One region of the Syntrophomonas sp. UBA5494 genome, then DNA from elsewhere that is predicted to be linked to it. Evidence: riboswitches for the same ligand, from Rfam matches in the RefSeq annotation. Region 1 holds a riboswitch; each other region holds the start of a gene.
The links. A riboswitch is a leader RNA that binds a small molecule or an ion and turns the genes downstream of it on or off. The one in region 1 is predicted to bind cobalamin.
Positions count from the first base shown of each region.

Region 2: another riboswitch for cobalamin. It lies ahead of B3W37_RS12370 (alcohol dehydrogenase catalytic domain-containing protein); the one in region 1 lies ahead of B3W37_RS08130 (cobyrinic acid a,c-diamide synthase CobB).
Region 3: another riboswitch for cobalamin. It lies ahead of cobT (nicotinate-nucleotide--dimethylbenzimidazole phosphoribosyltransferase); the one in region 1 lies ahead of B3W37_RS08130 (cobyrinic acid a,c-diamide synthase CobB).

Region 1 is NZ_DIPG01000071.1:5,102-7,362, reverse strand. It holds gene B3W37_RS08130 (cobyrinic acid a,c-diamide synthase CobB) at 1-1,317, opposite strand, end outside; cobalamin riboswitch at 1,432-1,603, opposite strand; gene B3W37_RS08125 (DNA polymerase IV) at 1,744-2,261, opposite strand, start outside.
Region 2 is NZ_DIPG01000111.1:21,845-24,105, reverse strand. It holds gene B3W37_RS12380 (4Fe-4S dicluster domain-containing protein) at 1-212, shown strand, start outside; gene B3W37_RS12375 (formate dehydrogenase subunit gamma) at 202-948, shown strand; cobalamin riboswitch at 963-1,134, shown strand; gene B3W37_RS12370 (alcohol dehydrogenase catalytic domain-containing protein) at 1,212-2,261, shown strand, end outside.
Region 3 is NZ_DIPG01000104.1:11,036-13,296, forward strand. It holds gene B3W37_RS11750 (efflux RND transporter permease subunit) at 1-391, shown strand, start outside; gene B3W37_RS11755 (DUF2284 domain-containing protein) at 455-1,153, shown strand; cobalamin riboswitch at 1,212-1,399, shown strand; partial or broken gene cobT (nicotinate-nucleotide--dimethylbenzimidazole phosphoribosyltransferase) at 1,479-2,261, shown strand, end outside.

The sequences.
Region 1 (2,261 bases):
TTTGGGATTGGCCCGCAGCTGCAGATGCAGATATGAAGCCAACAGTGAACCCTCGGCATATCCGCCCCGGCTTATTCCCCGCCCCATGCCTCCTTCGAGTCCGAAAGCACAGTCTTGCGGGTTGATACCCTCCAGGGTTGAGTAATGAAACTCGTGCCCGCGCAATACCTCGCCTTTTCCGGCTATTACTGTGTCTCTCAGGGCAATAGCCTTAATATAGCCTAGTTCCTGCAGCTTCCGGGTCATAATGATCTCACCCGGCACCAGCCCCACTCCGGGCCAGGAGTTGCCCTCCCAGTCCTTCAGGGTCCGGGACAAATACATCAGCCCGCCGCACTCCGCCAGTATGGGCATGCCCATCCGGTGGGCCTGGCGCAGAGCCTTCTGCATGCCGGAATTCCGGCTTAATTGCGATAAAAACATTTCCGGGAAGCCGCCGCCGACATAGATCCCATCCACTTCCGGCAAAGAAGCATCATTCAGGGGGCTGAAATACTTCAGCTCTGCTCCCAGTTCAGACAGGTAGTCCAGACTGTCTTGATAGTAAAAACTAAAGGCGGCATCCCTGGCCACTCCGATAACAGTCCGCTTTTCAACCTGAGGCGCTTGCCAGCTGAGTTCCATAGGCTTGGCTTCCCCGGCCAGGGCCAGTACCGCTTCCATATCCAGATTTGACTCTACCAAATCCGCCATTTTATGGAGATGGCCTGCCAATTCCCCATGTTCATCGGCGGGCAGCAAACCCAGATGCCGCTCGGGAATGGATATACTTTCCTGCCAGGGGACACAGCCCAGCACTTTGACTCCCAGCTCCGATTCCAGATTGGGGAGCACCCATTCTCGATGGAAAGGAGAAGCCTGGTTCAATACTATACCTTTGATTTCTACCCCGGGCTGGTATTCCATAAAGCCTTTAACCAACGCCACACAGCTCTGCGACATGCTTTTTACATTTACCACCAGAACCACCGGGGTGTTCAACATCAAAGCCACCTCGGCGCTGCTGCCGGCAATCCTCTCCCCCCGGTAGCCGTCAAACAGCCCCATCACCCCTTCAATGATGGATATTTCAGCCGAAGCGGCGTTCTTGGCAAATACAGTTTGCATCACCTGAGGAGGCATCATCCAGCTGTCCAGATTGTGGGAACTGCGACCGCAGGCATGACTGTGCAAACCGGAGTCGATATAATCCGGTCCTACTTTGAAGGGCTGCACCTTGATCCGGCGCCGCTTCAGAGCTGCCATCAACCCCAATGAAACTGTGGTTTTGCCGCTGCTGCTGTGCACGCCGGCGATCATCAGTCGTGGGAACTGCACCGAGACTCACTTCCTGCTTCCATATTTCCCAATAAAAAAGGCTTCTACTTGCTCAAAAGTAGAAGCCTACAGCTTTACCGTCCAAATGCGAACCAAACCCTATCCGCGGGGCTGATTATTCGCAAGCTATTGGCAGGTTTACTGGCTCCCAGATCATCCTCCCCACACCCCTTCCCGATTCCTCAGTGGCTAATGTGTGGTTCGTACTGGTTACAGTGGCGGGACCGCTCAGGATTTTAACCTGATTCCCTTTATCCCTCTCGGGACCAGTAGCTTCAACTTTAGAGTTGCCCCCATTATAATACAATCCTTTAAAAATGCCAACATAATAATTTGCGTACAAATGACACCGGAAAACGCTTTCCCTGAGTCATTATTCCGATGCGGTTCTGAATTGCTAAAACGAATGACACCGGGGAATTTGGTCTAATCATCACCCCGGCTTGGGAGCTGATTGCCGCGCTGTATGACCCTGGATCCAAAACGCCGGCGAATCTGATCCATAAGCATATCCACCTTTTCATATTGGGCAGATTCTTCGAAGAGGCCGCCCTGCTCCCAATCCGGTGCCGATGATAGCTTTCCCAGGCTGAGGCCGATCAGGCGTAAGGGAGAATCTCCCCGGTAGCTCTTCTGCAGCAGTTCATCAGCGACCTGCCCGATGACCACATCAGCATGGCTGGGGGCGATAGTCCGGCTGCGGTTGATGGTTTTAAAGCTGCTGTAACGCAGTTTGAGGGTTACTGTAGAACAGTACAGCTTGTCGCGGCGCAGTTTACGGCACAACTCGGCGGAGAAAGCAGCCAGGTTTTTTTGCAGGATCTGCATATCATCAATGTCTTCCGGAAAGGTGACCTCCCTGCCCAGGGATTTACGCTCTTCATGGGTTTCGACCTGGCGTGTGTCGATGCCCCGGGCTAATTCCCAGTAATGCTGCCCGCTTG
Region 2 (2,261 bases), on a different contig from region 1:
TGATACCTTTTGAAGTTATCAATCTTGCCATTATCGACCAGGATCTGGACGGCACGACTGGCAGAGTCGATATGGCGGTAAATATTGAAAACCCACTTGACGAGCCTGGTAATATCTTGAGCGGTTTATTAATGGCTCCTGTTGCCGGGGTATTGGCAGCAGGAATAAGTACTTACCAGATTATGAAAGGGGGCAATGACGTTGAAGATTAAGCGCCACAATACAGCTATACGCTTTACTCATTGGGTTACCGCGATGTCTATTTTTGTCCTGTTGTTTACCGGCTTTGGACAAATGCCCGTTTACAAAAGATATTATGTGGACCAACTACCGGGGCTGGCCTGGTCGAGCAATTTTCTGGCTACATTGTATCTGCATTATCTGGCAGCTATGGCATTAATATTTATAAGTGCCTATTATGTGACCTATTTAATTGTCAGTAAAAGATGGGACATCATACCCCGCAGGGGTGATTTTAAGGAGTCCATGCAGATATTTGCTTCCATGCTGGGGTTGGCCGAGGAACCGGAAAATGACAAATATCTGGCAGAACAACGCCTGGCCTTCGCGGTGACTGCTTTCTCGGTAATGGCCTTGATTGTAACCGGAATACTGAAGGTATATAAAAACCTGCCCGGGATGGAATTTTCAGTGGGTACGGTATTCTGGCTGGCGCAGATTCATAATCTGTTTACCGTGATATTGCTGCTTTCGGTTATTGTTCACCTGGCAGCGTTTCTCATCAAGGCTAACCGGCCCCTGGTAGCAAGTATGTTCACAGGCTATATCGATAGGGAGTACGTAATACATCGCCATGCTGCGTGGTGGGATAAACTGAATAAAGAGCACCGTGAAGCCGGCCTCACGTCTCCACCCGTACACCCTGAAGCAGTTCTCATAGCGGAGCAGGGAAAATCTTGCCTTGACAAAACCGGGAATTCATCCTAGTATAAACAAAAAAATAGGCCATGAGAGTTGCAGGTGCCCGACAGGGAGAATAGGGAACCGGGTGCAAATCCCGGGCGGGCCCGCCACTGTAATGCTGAGCCGATGCCGCAGCCACTCCGGTAAGGGGGAAGGGGCATGCCGGTGAAGAAGCTGAGTCAGGAGACCTGCCTGTAGCTTAAGGTTGAAGCCGAAAGGCAAAAACCTGGTACGGAATTGGAGAGTCCATACCTTTTTGAGGTATGGGTTTTTTATTTTTTATGGGGGTGAATGAAATCAAAGCAGCGGTTTTGGAGACCATCGGCAGCATCCGTATTGAAGACCGTCCCGAACCTCAATGCCAGGAGGGGGATGTCATTTTAAAAACCGAGGTGTGCGGCTTGTGCCGTACTGATATGAAAGCCTACACCATCGGACAGCGGGATCTGCGGCTTCCCCGAGTGCTCGGGCACGAGATAACCGCCACCGTGGTTGAGGCCTGCAGTCAGACTGAATTCCGCCCCGGGGACCGGGTGCAGGTTTCACCCGGTGTGCCCTGCGGAAACTGCCATTTTTGCCGGCAAGGTCTGGACCACCTGTGCGACCGGGTGGAAATCATGGGATTCCACCGTGACGGAGGCTTTCAGGAGTATCTGCACATACCTGCTGCGGCGGCCCAGAGGGGCATTCTCAATCACATCCCGGCGGGATTGTCATTTGAAGAAGCCTGTATGTCAGAGCCTCTGGCCTGTGCCATTAATATGCAGGACGCTTTGCATGTCGGTCATGGTGATGCAGTCCTGATTTGGGGGGGCGGTCCCCTGGGAATATTAAACGCCCGGCTGGCCAGGAGCCGGGGGGCTGAAGAGATCTTCATAGTGGAGAGCCATCCTGATAGAATGATGCGTCTGCAGGATTTGGAAAATAGATGCCACTTACTGGCTGATCTTGAAGGGCTCAGAAAGGCGCTCACGGTCATTACAGATCACGGCCAGGCTGATGTCGTCATACCTTGTTGTCCCGATCCCAATGCCTTCAGAAGCTCCCTGCAGGTATGCTCCAAGCGGGGGCGGATTGGATTCTTCAGCGGGATGTCACAGCAGCCGGGCTTCACCAATGATGAATGGAACCTGCTTCACTACCTGGAACTAACCGTTATCGGCGCATATGGATGCTCCATACGTAATAACCGCTCCGCCATGCAGTTGATGGAAAGAGGGGATGTGGTGGTCAAAGACCTGATTTCCAGGCGTATCGGACTGGATGAACTGCAAGAAGGGTTGGATTTGATAGCTGCGGGGAAGGAAATGAAAATAGCGATGGATATGAAAAAAGGG
Region 3 (2,261 bases), on a different contig from region 1:
GGTAACCAAGAATGCCATACTGTTGATCGACTTTACCAAGCAAGCCCGGGCCAGGGGAGTGGAACGCAATCAAGCCTTGCGGGAGGCTGCCGCCACCCGCCTGCGCCCTATTTTAATGACAACTACCGCTATGATACTGGGAATGGTGCCAGTGGCCATGTCCCTGGGAGCAGGAGCCGAATGGCGGGCCCCGATGGCCCATGCCACTATCGGAGGCCTGATCACCTCCACCTTGTTGACTCTGGTGGTGGTGCCGGTGATCTATACCCTTTTCGACGACTTGACTCATTGGCGTAAAAAGCCTGTGCCTGAGGACATTGAAGCGAGCCCAACTGCCGCACCGGACGGTTTGCATGCCACTAGCCCAGAACGGGACGGTTATTCGCCATAAACAGTTATATAACTGACGGTTGTCAAATATATTGAAAAATACCGCCATGCAGGAGGTTGAACTATGTGGATCATATACACTGATAAGCAGGGAGACAACTATCCCCTTGAAATCGGCTTTAAATTGATCGACTCTTCCGAAATCTGCCATGATTATGACCGGATTACCGGCTACTGCCGGGAGGGATGCCCGGATTATGCCTCCGGGGGCTGTCCGCCTTACGCCCCGGCCTTGGCGGAGGTAGCGGTAAAATACCCTTACGGTATTTTGATCTATGCCAAGTTTCTTTCCCGCTTTAAGCCGGCCGGGATGGCGGCTGAAGATTTCAGCCTGCAGGACCTGGTTCTGTCAGATATGCTGAATCAACTGGGCTATGCGGTTATAGGCCAGCATCCGGATAGCTTGTTTTTCTTGAACTGCGGTCACTGCCAGGGATGTGGCACGGAAACCTGCAGTTTCAAACTGGGTGAGGAGAGCTGCCGCAAGCCTGAACGGCGCGCTTATTCCATCGCCGCTACCGGAGTGGATGTGACCCAGACCCTGAAGGATGTTTTTGATATCACCCTGCAATGGATCAAGGAAGGCAATCAGACCGAATACATCATCAAGGTCATGGGGCTGCTCAGCCCGGACCCCGAGTTGCCGCAGGCCATTGAACAGCGGCTGGAGCCGGTATTGAACAGTCTGGAATGCATAAAATACCAGGTTGGCAGCTCTGAAGCGGGGCTGATTTTGGAAGAGAGATATTCAGTTACTCTATAGATCGGATTATTTTTGTGCTTGTCAGTATTTCATGTGCAAGTATATAATTAAAAAAATTGAATCACCTCATGTTTCGGGTGCCCCTTTAGGGGATAATAGGGAATCAGGTGCAAGACCTGAACGGACCCGCCACTGTAACCGGGGAGTTCCAAGCCGTATAGCCACTGGGAAACTGGGAAGGCTGGCTTGTATCTAAGGAGCGTTTGATCCGGGAGTCAGGAAACCTGCCTGTAAAACATCTGGTTGAGAATGAAGGTAAAGTTCTCAGGCCTTAATGGCTTGGGGACTTTTTAATTTTGGCTAATACTAAAGGAGGTTTTATCAAATGGAACGACTGGAAGCAACCTTGCAGAGTATTGGAGAACCGAACCTTGAAGCGGCGCAAGCAGCGCAGAAGCGCCTGGACAATCTCACCAAACCCCTGGGCGCCCTGGGGATTATGGAGCAGATCGTAGTGCGCCTGGCCGCCATCCAGGGTAAAACTATCCCCGAACTGGGGGCTAAAGTGGTTATGGTCATGGCCGGCGACCATGGGGTGGTGGCCGAAGGAGTCAGCGCCTATCCCCAGGAGGTCACCCCGCAAATGGTACTGAACTTCCTTAATAACGGGGCCGCCATTAATGTTTTTTCCAACTATACCGGCTCCAAAGTGGTGGTCACAGATGTGGGAGTGATGAGTCCGGCCATTGAGCATCCCCGGCTCAATGTTCGCAAAATCCGGGAGGGAACCCGCAACATGGCCCGGGAAGCAGCCATGACCGAAGCTGAAGCAGTGGCTGCTATTGAAGTGGGAATAGAACTGGTTCAGGCTGAGATCGATGCCGGGGCGACCCTGGTGGCCACCGGGGAGATGGGAATCGGAAACACCACTCCCAGCAGCGCCATTCTGGCTGTATTTAGCGGGGTTGATCTGGATATAATCACCGGCCGCGGCACCGGACTTGATGACAGCGGCCGCCACAAGAAAATCGCGGTAATCAAACAGGCCCTGGAGCTAAACCAGCCCGATCCCGGCCAGCCGCTGGATGTGCTGAAGAAAGTAGGGGGACTGGAAATCGCCGCCTTGACCGGTGTCATTATAGGCGCTGCAGCCCGGCGCGTACCGGTG